Regions from separate parts of the Chryseobacterium sp. SIMBA_038 genome, predicted to be linked through region 1. Evidence: riboswitches for the same ligand, from Rfam matches in the RefSeq annotation. Region 1 holds a riboswitch; each other region holds the start of a gene.
The links. Region 1 has a riboswitch for cobalamin ahead of SB689_RS12740 (acyl-CoA thioesterase). Riboswitches for the same ligand answer to the same signal wherever they lie in the genome.
Positions count from the first base shown of each region.

Region 2: another riboswitch for cobalamin. It lies ahead of metE (5-methyltetrahydropteroyltriglutamate--homocysteine S-methyltransferase); the one in region 1 lies ahead of SB689_RS12740 (acyl-CoA thioesterase).
Region 3: another riboswitch for cobalamin. It lies ahead of SB689_RS12145 (TonB-dependent receptor plug domain-containing protein); the one in region 1 lies ahead of SB689_RS12740 (acyl-CoA thioesterase).
Region 4: another riboswitch for cobalamin. It lies ahead of SB689_RS06755 (TonB-dependent receptor); the one in region 1 lies ahead of SB689_RS12740 (acyl-CoA thioesterase).

Region 1 is NZ_JAWRXH010000003.1:388,801-392,322, forward strand. Features, by position in the region: gene SB689_RS12735 (HD domain-containing protein) at 64-654, shown strand; gene SB689_RS12740 (acyl-CoA thioesterase) at 821-1,204, opposite strand; cobalamin riboswitch at 1,318-1,498, opposite strand; gene SB689_RS12745 (hypothetical protein) at 1,572-2,372, opposite strand; gene SB689_RS12750 (YcxB family protein) at 2,489-2,974, opposite strand; gene SB689_RS12755 (endonuclease MutS2) at 2,985-3,522, opposite strand, start outside.
Region 2 is NZ_JAWRXH010000001.1:771,393-774,914, forward strand. Features, by position in the region: gene SB689_RS03580 (Crp/Fnr family transcriptional regulator) at 1-195, shown strand, start outside; gene SB689_RS03585 (Lrp/AsnC family transcriptional regulator) at 425-886, opposite strand; cobalamin riboswitch at 1,041-1,225, shown strand; gene metE (5-methyltetrahydropteroyltriglutamate--homocysteine S-methyltransferase) at 1,642-3,522, shown strand, end outside.
Region 3 is NZ_JAWRXH010000003.1:260,733-264,254, reverse strand. Features, by position in the region: gene namA (NADPH dehydrogenase NamA) at 1-920, opposite strand, end outside; gene SB689_RS12150 (cytidine deaminase) at 1,025-1,507, shown strand; cobalamin riboswitch at 1,864-2,041, shown strand; gene SB689_RS12145 (TonB-dependent receptor plug domain-containing protein) at 2,074-3,522, shown strand, end outside.
Region 4 is NZ_JAWRXH010000002.1:115,336-118,857, reverse strand. Features, by position in the region: gene SB689_RS06765 (cytochrome-c peroxidase) at 1-10, shown strand, start outside; gene SB689_RS06760 (transporter) at 13-954, shown strand; cobalamin riboswitch at 1,054-1,240, shown strand; gene SB689_RS06755 (TonB-dependent receptor) at 1,406-3,370, shown strand; gene SB689_RS06750 (YncE family protein) at 3,367-3,522, shown strand, end outside.

The sequences.
Region 1 (3,522 bases):
TTTAGACGAAATCATTTTGAATTAAGAGATGCATCCAATCAATAAATACTATAAAAATTAAAAATGAAGATACAGAAGGAGATCGATTTTATTTTAGCCGTTGATGCTTTAAAAAATGTACAGAGAAGAAATTACAATGCCGATGATTCGAGAAGAGAAAATACCGCTGAACATTCATGGCAGATTATTATTTTAGCTCAAATTCTTTTTCCATATGCGAAAAATAGGGCAGATGTTGATTTGTTAAGAGTAATAAGAATGCTTTCCATTCACGATTTAGTAGAAATTGAAGCCGGAGATACTTTCCTATTTGATGAAGCAGCAATGGTCGGGAAATTTGAAAGGGAAAAAAAATCCGCTCAAAATATTTTCGGAATTTTAGATGAACCTTTACGTACTGAGTTCTTCAATCTTTGGCTTGAATTTGAAGAAGAACAAACTCCTGATGCTATTTTTGCCTGTGCGATCGACAGAATTATGCCTTTCATTTTAAATTCTCACACCTCAGGAAAAAGCTGGACAGAAGCCGGAGTAACTGAAAATCAAGTCAGAAATATGTTGGAAAATGCAATCAGCAGAGCTTCAGATGAAATGGGAGAGGCTTTTCAGTATTTAATGATTAAAAATTTGGAAACTGAGAAAGTTGTGAGATAATTTTATACTAAATATTAAAATAAATCATCAACTTTAACATCATTTTTGTCATTCCCGCAGGGAATCTAATCCACTTTGTGGAGAAACTTAAGACTCTAAATTGAAGATTTTTTTAAGAATAAAAGAGGTTTCGGCGGCCTTTGGCCGCCGAAACCATAAAAAGGATTTATAATATTTGAATTGGTTTCTTAAATTCATCAATCGCCACAAAAGTAAAATCACCCACAATTGCTCTTTCTCTTTCGTAAGAATACATTTGTTCGGTGTAGATTTCTACATTTACTTTCATACTTGTTGTTCCGACGTGAGAAACTTTACCAATTAACTCCACAATCGTTCCTGCAGGAATTGGTCTTTTAAAATCAATCTTGTCGCTGCTTACTGTAACCACTCTTTTTCTGGCAAATCGGGTAGCGGTGATAAATGCCACTTCATCCATCAATTGCATCGCTGTACCTCCAAAAAGGGTGTCGTAATGATTGGTTGTATTAGGGAAAACGGCTTTAAAAATGCTGGTTTCGGATGCTTTAATTCTTTCTTCTGTAGTCATATTTCATTATTAATTAAAGCGAAAAGAAAGGATATTAGAACAAACAGAAAATAACAGGAACATAGAAATTCCTGAAAAAAACTATTGATCAATAAACTTCAGATCGCGAAAGTTTTTGTCTTAAAGAAATAGGCAGGTCTCCTGACTCGTAACATCTTTATCTCCTTCCCATGCCTTGCACAGTGGATTCTTGATAAAGACTTTTTGTTACTTACAGTTGCGCGACAGTTCGTGATTTTCACACGATTCCCTTTTAATCTGCGGTTAAGCAGAACCAGTTTCTAAAAAGCCAGATGCCATCAGCTAGAAGCCAAAAGCAAAATAACTTTTCGTTGCAAAAATAAGGATTATATGAAAGATAAACGAATTATTCCGGATTATTATAGATGATCTGGCTGATAACTTTTCCTTCTTTGATCGTCCAAAGCGTGGTGTAGCGGTTTTCTCCTGAGCCATTGATCATGTAAAGGAAAATATGATCATTATCGATAGAAGTCACTCCAACATTATTGAAGTCCATTGCTGGTTGGAATAAATTTTTAATAGCTTCTCTCACAAAAACAGAACCTCTTCCAGGTTGTTGAATCCTGATAGATTTAATTTCCGTCACACCTTCAGGAAGTTCATTACCGATTCCCCAAGGTCTTACTTTATCAATGGTAAGGATTTTTCCGTTAGCATCTTTTTCCTTTTTACGATAACTCGCGGTGGATGGGTAAACATCAATAATAACTTTACTTCTCTGATTAGCCGGAATTTTCGGATCAGTATTATCTGTGAAAATAAGAGATTTTCCGTTTTTAGATTTTGATGGAGTGTAAGGTGGTAACTGATCGATGTAAGCGATACGGTCTTTATTAACCATACCTTCTTTGTTTAACGAATCGTATCTTACGAAAGGTTTTTCAGTGTCGTCTTTGTCAGGGTATTTGATCCATATCCATTCTGTTTCTCCGGGAGCGGGTTTTACATATACAAAAACATCTCCTCGGCGCATACGGATCTTATCCACAATTTTTCGGTAATTATCCTTAGCAACACGTACCATGGCATAGCCTTCTTCAGCTTTTACAACTCCAAAAGGAACTTTATTTTGCCCTTTCATTAAGCTCAAAGAAAAAACACTGAAAATTGATAAATAAAATACTTTTTTTGCGGAAATCATCATGAAAAATTTTTGACTCTTCAAATATATAAATTAAATGCTTTTTCTGAACATAATTATATATTGTATTAATGATAAAAAGAAAGAGAATGCATATAAACATTCTCTTTTCTATAATATTAATCATTTCTAAGTTTCGCTTTTACGCCATTATTTTTAATAATCGTTCTGAGCGTTACAATTTCTTGTTTTGTAAAATCCTTTTTAGGAATCATATTCATGGTTTGCAAACTGTGATAAATAAGAAACCAATCTTTTAATTCTTTTACTCTGGAAACCGTATTCCAATGAAAATCGTTCTCAAATGTCTCTCCTTCGGTTTTAATTTTATCTTCAACGAAAGTATACGAAATATTTTCCTGAATTTTTTTGTCTGAATAATAAGCTTTTTTAATACTAAAATAACCTCTAAGAGTCATGAAAACCCATAAAACAAGTAACCAAATGGAAGCATTTTGAAAAATATCCCGCTCATCGCCATCCAGAAAACCTTTAAATATAAAAAGTAAAACAGCAATTATTGGAAAGCCAAAAAATCTTATTAAAGAACCTTTTAAATAAAAACTCCAAAAATCCTTGAAAGTAATTTGTGTTTTTACAGTCATACATTAATCATTAAATCCTCTCCAATTCCTCAGCACTAATCGTTGTTTTGAAAGTTCCGTAATTCACAATTACTTTATTTCTGGATATCTTTTCAATCGTCCCGACACTTGTGCTTCCTGTGATACGAACACGTTGACCAATTTTCATCCAAACAGCGCGGTCAGTTTGACGTTTTTCCTCTATTTTTTCGTTAGTTTCCGTAATTTTTTCAATAACGTCTTCTTTTTTCAGCTGTTGCGTAATTTTTCTTTTTACAACCTGAAGTCTTTTCGTTTCATCTTTATCAGCTCCGATTTTCCTGAATTTTTCCTGTTCTAAGATCTTTACAAAATCTTTCACAACATCTTTTCGGGATCTTCCTTTTATGTAGCCGTCGATAAAGGTTTCAATCTTATTTCCAAACTGAAGTTTTCGATGTTCATCCTCGTATAATTTTTGAAAATTGAACAGTTTTTGTTGAAGCTGTTCATTCAGTTTTTGCAAATTATCGCGCTTGTCTTCAACGGATTCTTTTCTTTCGGCAAGATCGGTTTTCAATTTTTCAACC
Region 2 (3,522 bases), on a different contig from region 1:
TATAATAACCTTCAGCAAAGACTTTTAAAGTATCAAAAATTATTTATTTCCAGAATAAAAGATACACCGGAAGAACGATACAATCAATTATTTGAGCAGTCTCCAGAGATTATCCGCAGAATTCCGCAACATTATATTGCGTCTTATCTGGGAATTACTTCTGTTTCTTTGAGCAGGATTAGAAGTCGGAGATAATTTAAAATAAAAATTGTTTAAACTTTTCATTTTAACCACAAATCGAAGATTCGACGGAGTCAAAAGTTACAAAAGATTAACACATTAGTATTTTAAGTCAATCGATCGACCGCAAATAAGAACACATTAGTTTTAAAAATCTTTGATTTTTATTCTTTTGAAAACTATTGTCTCCTAATAATGGGTATCAATTAGCTTTTGCCTCTTTTGTGGTTAAAATTTACAATTACTAAATATTCACCCCATAAATATTCTTCACTTCCGCCATCACAAAAGTGCTGTGCGTACTTCCGATGGAATTTACAGAGCCCAATTTATTGAACACAAAATCTTGATAATGCTTCATATCTCGTACCTGAACTTTTAGGAGAAAATCAAAATCTCCGGAAATATTATAACATTCCGCAACTTCATCAATCTGTAGAATATCTTTCACGAATTCATTTCCAACAGAACGGTCATGAATTTTCAGTTTGACCTGACAAAAAACGGTAAAACCACGGTTCAGTTTTTCAGCTTCCAAAACGGCTGCATAATGTTTAATATAACCTTCTTGTTCGAGTCTTTTCACTCGTTCAAAAACAGGCGATGCTGAAAGATTAACTTCTTTCGCTAACTCTTTTACGGTCAATTTTGCATTCTTTTGTAGGATTCTTAACAGTTGAAGATCCTTTTCGTCGAGTCTTTCCACAGAATAATATTCTTTTTTTGATTTTATTTTTCAAATTTAAAGAATAAATATCTTTTCAAATTGATTTAAACGAAATATTATACTTAATATTTAGTACTAAGCCAATCAATTCACTTTAATCAATATCTTTGAACTCTATTTTGTTCTTTAACATACTTCATCAAACGGAAAAGGTTTTACTTAAGGTAAATTAATAGGGAATCGTGTGAAAATCACGAACTGTCGCGCAACTGTAAGTAACACAAAAAAGTTTTTGTCCAAGTAGATCCACTGTGAAAACGGGAAGGATGACAAAAACTGTTACAAGTCAGGAGACCTGCCTGTTCCGAATTGACAATGCTTTCGCGGTTTGAAGCTTTTGGGTCATACAGATGATACTTTTGAACGTATTTTGGTTTAAAATTTTAAATTGAATTTTAACTTGATTGAATTTTTAAACGCAAAGATTTTTTATGATAGCTTCTTATTTTTAGGGAGCAAAGAATTGCGACTTTGTCGCTGATGAAGCTTATGTTTTATACACCAGCTTCTTAAAATCAATTTATTGATTCTTCTTTGCCCGCTTAAATAATATAGAAAATTGAATTAAAACTTTGCGTCAAAAAAAATAAAAAATGTTAAGCCAATTCTTTTATTTAAAGAAAAAATTACGTCCTCACTGTATCTACTCTATTCCATAAATTCTTTTCCTCGATAGCATTTCGAAGTGTCTGAAGAACTTTTAAAATCAAATTTAATTTAAAAGTTTAAAAGAAATGCAAACACACTTACTAGGCTATCCGCGTATTGGTAGCAACAGAGAACTTAAAAAAGCTTGTGAAAACTATTGGTCAGGCAAGATCCCTTTAGACGAATTGTTGGAAGTTGGAAAAACCACCACTCACCAAAATTGGAAATTACAGCAGGAAGCAGGAATTGATCTTATTCCATGTAATGATTTTTCATATTACGATCAGGTTTTGGATATGACGTTAACGGTTGGAGCAATTCCGGAACGTTATCAGGAAATTGCTCTCAAAAAATCTGAACTTGACCTTTATTTTGCAATGGCAAGAGGTTTCCAGAAAGATGGATTGGATATCACCGCCATGGAAATGACCAAATGGTTTGATACCAATTATCATTACATCGTTCCTGAATTTCAGAAAAATCAGGAGTTTAAATTATTTTCCAACAAAATTATTAAAGAATTCATCAGCGCAAAACAGGCGGGAATCAATGCAAAGCCTGTTATTATCGGTTTATTGACGTATTTATTGTTAGGAAAGGAAAAAGAAGAAGGTTTTGACAAATTAGATTTAGCACAAAACTTACTTCCCGTTTATATTCAGATTTTAAAAGAACTTGAAAATCATGGTGCAGAATATATTCAGTTTGATGAGCCATTTTTAGCTTTAGATTTAAATGAAAAAGCGAAAGAAACATATCAGTTTATTTATGCTGAAATCAGAAAACAATTTCCTAACCTGAAATTCATTGTAGCTACTTATTTTGATGGATTAAAAGATAATATTGCTTTGGCAAATTCCCTTCCTATCGATATTTTGCATATTGATCTGGTTCGTTGTCCTGAACAATTGGATGAAGTTTTAAATAATATCCCAACAACTTTAAGCCTTTCTTTAGGAATTGTTGACGGAAGAAATATCTGGAAAAACGACTTCCAAAACTCATTAAACATCATTAAAACTGCCATTCAAAAAATTGGTTCGGAAAGAGTTTTTATTGCACCGTCTTGTTCATTGCTACACTCTCCTTTTGACCTTGATTCTGAGAAAAATGAAGATATTTTATCACCTGAAATCAAGCAATGGCTGGCTTTTGCGAAACAGAAAGTTTATGAAATTGTTAATTTAAAAAAATTAGCTTCAGAAAATCCGGATTACAATGTTTTACAAGCTTTAGCTGAAAATAAAAAGGCGATTGAAAACCGTAAAACGTCAACCTTAATTCACAATCAGGATGTGAAAAACCGTGTTGATGTGACGACTGAAGAAGATGCGCAGAGGAATTCTCCGTTCAATATCAGGAAAGAAACACAGCAGGAAGTTTTGCAACTTCCTTTGTTCCCAACGACAACAATTGGCTCGTTTCCACAGACAAAAGAAGTGAGAACTTGGAGAGCAAAATTCAAAAAAGGAGAACTGAATGTCGAACAATACGACAATTTATTAAAACAGGAAACCGAGAGAACCATCCGTTGGCAGGAAGAAATCGGGATCGATGTCTTGGTTCATGGAGAGTTTGAGCGAAACGATATGGTGGAATATTTCGGGGAACAATTGGCAGGATTTGCGTTTACTCAAAACGGCTGGGTTCAGAGTTATGGAAGTCGATGCGTAAAACCGCCAGTAATTTTTGGAGACGTTCACAGACCGAATCCAATGACGGTTTATTGGTCTGAATATGCTCAATCTTTAACTCAAAAATGGGTAAAAGGAATGTTGACGGGACCTGTAACGATTCTTCAATGGTCTTTTGTTCGTGACGATCAACCTCGTTCATTGACTTGCAAACAGATTGCTTTGGCGATTCGTGATGAAGTGAATGATTTGGAAAAAGCGGGAATCAGAATTATCCAGATTGATGAACCGGCAATTCGTGAAGGTCTTCCGTTGAGAAAATCTGACTGGCAA
Region 3 (3,522 bases), 130 kb from region 1:
TTTTGAAGAATTTCTTCCGCATGTTCTACTTTTTTAATTAAACCAACTGCACCGGTTTTTATTTCTGCTGCATTTCTTACCTGAGAAGAAAGAGGAACCTGATAGCCATCAAAAAGAGGAATCTTTACTCCATGAATGTTTCCCCCGCTTGAGACATCTACCAAATCAACTGAATGATTTTTTAATATTTTCGCCAATTCTACACTGCTTTCAATATTCCAGCCATTTTCAGCGTATTCTGTTCCGGAAATTCTTACAAACAGCGCAACATTTTCATTTAATTCTTCATTTACAGCATCTACAATTTCTAATAAAAATCGGATTCTATTTTCAAAACTTCCTCCATATTCATCCGTTCTGATATTGGAAAGCGGAGATAAAAACTGGTGAACCAAATAACCATGTGCACCGTGAATTTCGACCACATCAAAACCTGCTTTTACAGCTCTTCTTGCTGCTTCTTTAAAGTTTTGAACCTGTTCTTTGATCTCTTCTACTGTCAAAACGTGTGGAATTCTTTCTGTCGGATGATAAGGAATCGGGCTTGGCGCAACGGTTTCCCAACCTTCTTCAACAGGAATTTGCAAATTGTTCCAAGTTGAGCCTTTTCTTCCTGCATGTGCAATCTGAATTCCTATTTTGCTGTCTGAATTCTTGTGAACAAACTCAACAATTTTCTGTAGTTTTTCCGCCTGTTCGTCATTCCAGATTCCCATGCAATGGTTGGTGATCCTTCCACGAGGTTCTACGCCGGTTGCTTCTACTATAATTAATCCTGTTCCGCCCTGCGATCTGCTTCCGTAATGTACGTAATGGAAATCATTAGCCATTCCGTTTTCACTAGAATACATACACATCGGGGACATTACCCAACGGTTTTTTACTTCAACATTTCTGAATTTTATAGGAGTGTATAACATGTTTGATGTTTTGAATTTTAATTTAAAATTTTGAAGGACAAAATAATATTGCCCACTTGGTGAAAAAGAGGTAATTTTATCCCCCTTTTTTAGGTCCACAATATATGAAAAAAGACATACAGATAGGTTACGAATATTTTAAAAATAGCAGTGAACTTAGCGATATAGAAAATACTTTGTTCGCAAGAGCAAAACAAGCCAGAGAAAATGCTTACGCTCCTTATTCCAACTTTTTGGTGGGTTGTTCGGTTTTATTGGAGAATGGAGAAATCTTTTCTGGAAATAATCAGGAGAATGCGGCTTTTCCGTCAGGACTTTGTGCTGAGAGAACGACTTTATTCTGGGTAGCAGCCAATTTTCCGAATGAAAAGATTAAAAAGATCTTTATTGTTGGCGGACCAAGAGAATTTCATGAGAAAAATCCGCCCATTCCACCTTGTGGAGCTTGCAGACAAAGCTTAATTGAATATGAAACCAAACAGAATGAAAATATTGATCTTTATTTTTCGAGCATGAATGATGTGGTCGTGAAAGTGAATTCTATTAAGGATTTGTTGCCGTTTTATTTTGATGCTACTTTCTTATAGTTTGTGAGTGCTTTTTTTTAGCGCAAAGATCGCAAAGGTTTTCTTTAAAATCATTGAGAATATTTTTCGTTCGCAAAGGCGTTTCACTCAGCAAAATTTATTGTCATTACGAGGAGCAAAGCGACGAAGCAATCTTTTTTATCACTAATTGTTTTATGAGATTGCTTCACCTTCGGTTCGCAATGACGGGAACAATTGAAAAGGCGACAAATACCCTAGCCCCGATTGCAGAGAAAATCCTTTTTTGAAAAAAAAAGATTGTAACGGAAAGCGGGAAATAGCTCCTAAAAATAAATAAAATTGTTAATGGGTAATTATTTAAGCCTTTTACGATTTTGCATTTCAATTTAATAAATTATCTTTGCAAAAATTTTGGTTTCCAGTGTATTGGAATGAAAAGGGAATTGGGTGAGACCCCCAAACTGTCCCCGCAACTGTAAATCGCAACCGAAATTTCTACGAAAAACCACTGTGCAAACGGGAAGGTGTAGAAAAGCGAAAGTCAGGAGACCTGCCAAAATCATAATAAAAAAATAGATTGCTTTCGGAGGAAAAGTAAAATAGTGATGGATATAAAAAGATCTTTAGTACTGCTTTTTTCGTCTTATGGTTGTTTTCTTTTCGCACAGGAGAAAACCATTGACACCGTTTACGTTTTTGATAACCAAATGAGTAAGGTTAAGCTTTTTCATAACGTTACCACCATTACTCCTCAGGATGCTGAGAAAAACTCAACCAATCTTTCTGAAATTTTACGTTTTCAATCTGCCGTTTATATCAAAGAAAATGGTCGTGGAGCGGTTTCTTCACCATCTTTCAGAGGTACAACAGCTTCGCAGACTGCCTTTGTATGGAACGGAATTAATATTAACTCTAACTTTTTGGGTCAGGGTGATGTTAATAATATTCCTTTTGGGGGATTTGATCAGCTTATTGTAAAATCAGGTGGAGGAAGTGTAAGTTATGGCAGTGGCGCGATCGGTGGAAGCATCCATTTAAATAACAATCTGGATTTTAACAGAGGAGCTCACGCTTCGTTATTTTCTGAGGCGGCATCTTTCGGTACTTTTAATAATTTGCTCAAAGCTTCTTACAGCAATGAGAAATTCAGTTTTAAGGCTTCCGGTCATTATTCTATTAGTGAAAATGATTATGAAGTTGAACAATCAAATAATTATATCAACAGAAACGGAAAATACAATAATACCAATTTCAATTTTTCGGCAGCTTATAAAATAACACCTCATCACCAAATCTCTTGGATCTCTGAGTTTTTTAATGGAAATCAGCATTATCCTGTTTTCTTTGAAAGCCAGACTCCGACGAAATATGAAACTCAAAATGTAAGAAGTTTAATTTCTTGGGATTGGAATAAATCTAAGTTCAGCAATTCATTTAAAGCGGCTTATACAGAAGAAAATTTCCAATATTTTGGCAATATCAACGGGCCAAAAACGAGTGGCGGAACAGGGAAAAATTATATCCTGAAAAATGATTTTAATTATTTTATTGTTCCAAAATTAAATTTCAACTTAATTACAGAATTTCAGGTTAATAAAGGCGAAGGTTATGCATCCGGAATCGATCATATAAGTAGAAATGTAGGTTCTGTAGCGGGATTACTTCGTTATTTTACAACGAAAGATCTTCGTTTTGAAGCCGGAGTTAAAAAAGATTTTGTTGAAGATATCAGTTCGCCACTCCAATTTTCGTTTTCAGGAAAATGGAATGCTGTTGATTGGTATAATGTGGGAATCAGTGCTTCAAGGAATTTCAGATTTCCAACATTTAATGATCTTTACTGGAGTCCGGGCGGAAATAAAGATTTAAAACCTGAAACATCTTATCAGTTTGAATTGAGAAATCAGTTTAACATTGCTGGTGTACAACTTTCAGTTACTCCGTATTATATGAAGATCAAGGATATGATCCAATGGCTGCCTAGTCCGGTAGGATATTATTCAGCTTTTAACACTAATAGAGTTGAATCCTACGGAATTGAATCCAGAATCGAT
Region 4 (3,522 bases), on a different contig from region 1:
TGCTGAGTAAACATGAAAAGAATACTATTAATAATAAGCTTGATTTTATGTAATTTATTTCAGGCGAACACAATCGGTGACAGTCTTTATATTCCAACTGATTTTCATGCAATGGTTTTTGATGATTGTGATGCTTGCGGATGTGCTGCAGGAAACGGTTCTTCTGGTTTTGAATCTTTATTGAATCCACAATTTATCGGAATTAAATATTTTGCGCAGCATTATAAAGCAAAAGAAAATCTATTTGTAAAGGATTTAACGCAGGATCAATATTTCAATACCATTCAGCTTTGGGGTAAAATTCCTTTAACTAAAAAACTAAGTGTGTATGCGAGTTTGCCATTTCATTTTCATGAAAAGAAAACAATGCAGGGTGATATTAAGATCAATGGAATTGGAGATTTGAACTTGATGGGAATCTATCAATTGATCAACTCAAAGGATAATATTCATCAATTAAATGGAGGAGTTGGAGTGAAAGTTCCCTTAGGAAAGTTTGACGAGAAAGGAATCACAGGCGTTAATCCGAGTTTTCAGCTAGGAACAGGAAGCTGGGATTATCAGATGGTTTTGAATTATAAATTTCAGAAAAATAAAGTTGCAGTTCTTTTAAATACAGATTATACGATTAAAATAGAGAACAAAAAGCATTATGATTTTGGAAACCAATGGAATTATTCAGCCACCGGATTCTATCAATTTATTTCCAATGAAAAAGTAATTTTTTCAGGAAAAGCAGGAATGCAGGGAGAAGTGTATGACCGAAATAAGCAGTTTCGCGAAGATTTACCCAATACCGCAGGAAGTGCTTTGTATGGGAAATTGGGTTTTGAAGCATCTTATAAAAAGTTTAGTTTGGGAAGTGAAGTAATGCTTCCCGCTTATTCTAATTTAGCAGGAGGAGATATTGAAGCGAAATCCCGATTGAGTGTTTTTATCAACTTTGGAATTTAACATAATTATTTGCATCCCGTTAAAATTTTAACGGGATGTTTTTGTTATTTAACTGAAAATCATTTAATTAATCAAAATATTGTATCTGCCGATAATTTTCTATCTTTGCCGAAATCTGGTGAGCCCTAAAAAGCGCTTAAAAGGGAATTCGGTGTAAATCCGGAACAGACCCGCTGCTGTAAGCTCCACAAAAAAGTTTTTGAAAATTATATCCACTGTTTTTTTAATGGGAAGGATTTCAAAAATGGAGTAAGTCAGAAGACCTGCCAGAAGATTTAACGTTTGACGCTTTCGTGGAATAAAGCTTAGGACAACAATGATTCTGTGCAGTTATTGCTGTGCTTTTCATTGCTGCTTTCTTATATCCATTAGCGTTATTATTTTCAAAGAGCTAATGGTATCAAAATTTACTTCTGGATGTTATAAAGTTATTATCACAATTTTTGTGCTAATGGCTCAATTATACTTTTCTCAAACCAGAAAAGACAGTATAAAAGAGAAATCGATTAAAGCTGTTAACATTTACAAAAAGAATTTTAAAGAGATTCTTCCTGCGCAGACCCTTTCAGGAGAACAATTAGAAAGACTGAACAGCCAGTCGGTTGCAGATGCATTGCGATATTTTTCCGGAGTTCAGATTAAAGATTACGGTGGGATTGGCGGAATGAAAACCATCAACATTCGAAGTTTAGGAAGCCAGCATGTCGGAGTTTTTTATGATGGAATTCAGTTAGGAAATGCCCAAAACGGATTAGTAGATCTTGGCCGTTTTTCACTAGATGACATTGAGGAAATTTCACTGTATAACGGACAGAAAAGCGAAATTTTTCAACCTGCAAAAGACTTTGGATCGTCAGGTTCAATTTATCTTCAGCCTAAAACTCCAAGCTTTAAAGGAAATCAGAAAACAAATTTCGTTGTCAGATTAAAAAACAGTTCTATCGATCTTTTTAATCCGTCATTTCGTTTAGAACAGAAAATTTCGGATAAAGTTTCTGCAAGTTTTAGTTCAGAATTTATGCAGAGTGATGGTGTTTATAAATATAGATATTCGCGGAAATATCCTGACGGAGCAGTTGCTTATGATACGATTTTTAAAAGATTTGATTCTGATATCAAAGCAAAACGTTTTGAGACGAGCGTTAACGGAACTTTAAGTAACGGAAGCTGGAATGTAAGAGGTTACGGCTATTTATCAAACCGAGGAATTCCCGGAGCTATTGTAAACAACCGTTTTGATGCAAGAGGGCAAAGAATGGTTGATGAAAATTATTTCGTTCAGGCTAATTTCAGAAAAAAGATCTTTCCAAAATTTGAAACACAGTTCAAAGCTAAATTTGCATACGATTATACTAAATATGTAGATACGGTTTCTTCAATTAAGATTCAGAATCAATATATCCAGAAGGAGCTATATCTTTCTTCTTCCAATCTGTATTCTATTACCCCGAATTGGGATGTGAGTGCTAGTGTAGACTTTCAGTATAATACGCTGGATGCCGATTTGAGGCAGTTTTCTTATCCTACCCGTTATACTTCGCTTGTGGCTTTTGCAACAACTTATCAATGGAACAGATTCAAATTTTTAGGAAGTGTTTTGGGAACTTTTGTTCATGAAAAAGTAGAGCTTAACACCAAAGCTCCCGACAAAACAGAATGGACGCCGGCCGCATTTTTAAGCTATCAGCCTTTTGATTCTAAAGATTTTACGGTACGAAGTTTCTATAAACGTATTTTCAGGATGCCTACTTTCAATGATTTGTATTACACTTTAATCGGAAGCTCTTCTTTAAGACCCGAATTTACGGAGCAATACGATCTTGGTTTTACCTATCAAAAATTTTACGATAATAATAACTTTTTTAAAGGCTTTTATGTAAAAGTGGACGGATATTTCAATCAGGTGAAGGATAAAATTATTGCTTCTCCTAATGGAAGTATGTTCCGATGGACAATGCAGAATCTTGATTATGTTGAAATTTTGGGTGCAGATGTCAATATTCAGGCAGAATTGCAGGTCGGAAAAGTAAAAATCAAACCATTATTAAGCTACACTTATCAAAGTGCAAGAGATTTTTCCGACAGGGAAGAGTCTTTCTTTGGAGATCAAATCCCTTACACACCTTGGCACAGCGGAACATTTACTTTAATGGCGGATTATAAGGATTGGGCTTTCAATTACAGTTTCATTTATGTAGGAGAGCGTTACGATATCAATCAGAACAATATTGCTGTTAATCATATACAGCCTTGGTATACGCATGATCTATCGATACAGAAAAAATTCAATTGGAAATCTCATCAGTTTAAAGCAAGTTTTGAAGTGAATAATGTTCTGAATCAATACTATGAAGTTGTCTTGAGTTACCCGATGCCGGGAAGATTTTTTAAACTTATTCTAAGTTATACATTATGAAAAAATTAAACTTTTCTCTGCTGTTGTTTGTATTTGTCTTTCTGGTTTCATGCCGTACAGACGAATATATCATCCCTGAAGAGCGGGAAAATCTGGCTCAGCCGGAAAATACTGCGATCAAAGGTTTTTATCTTTTGAACGAAGGAAATATG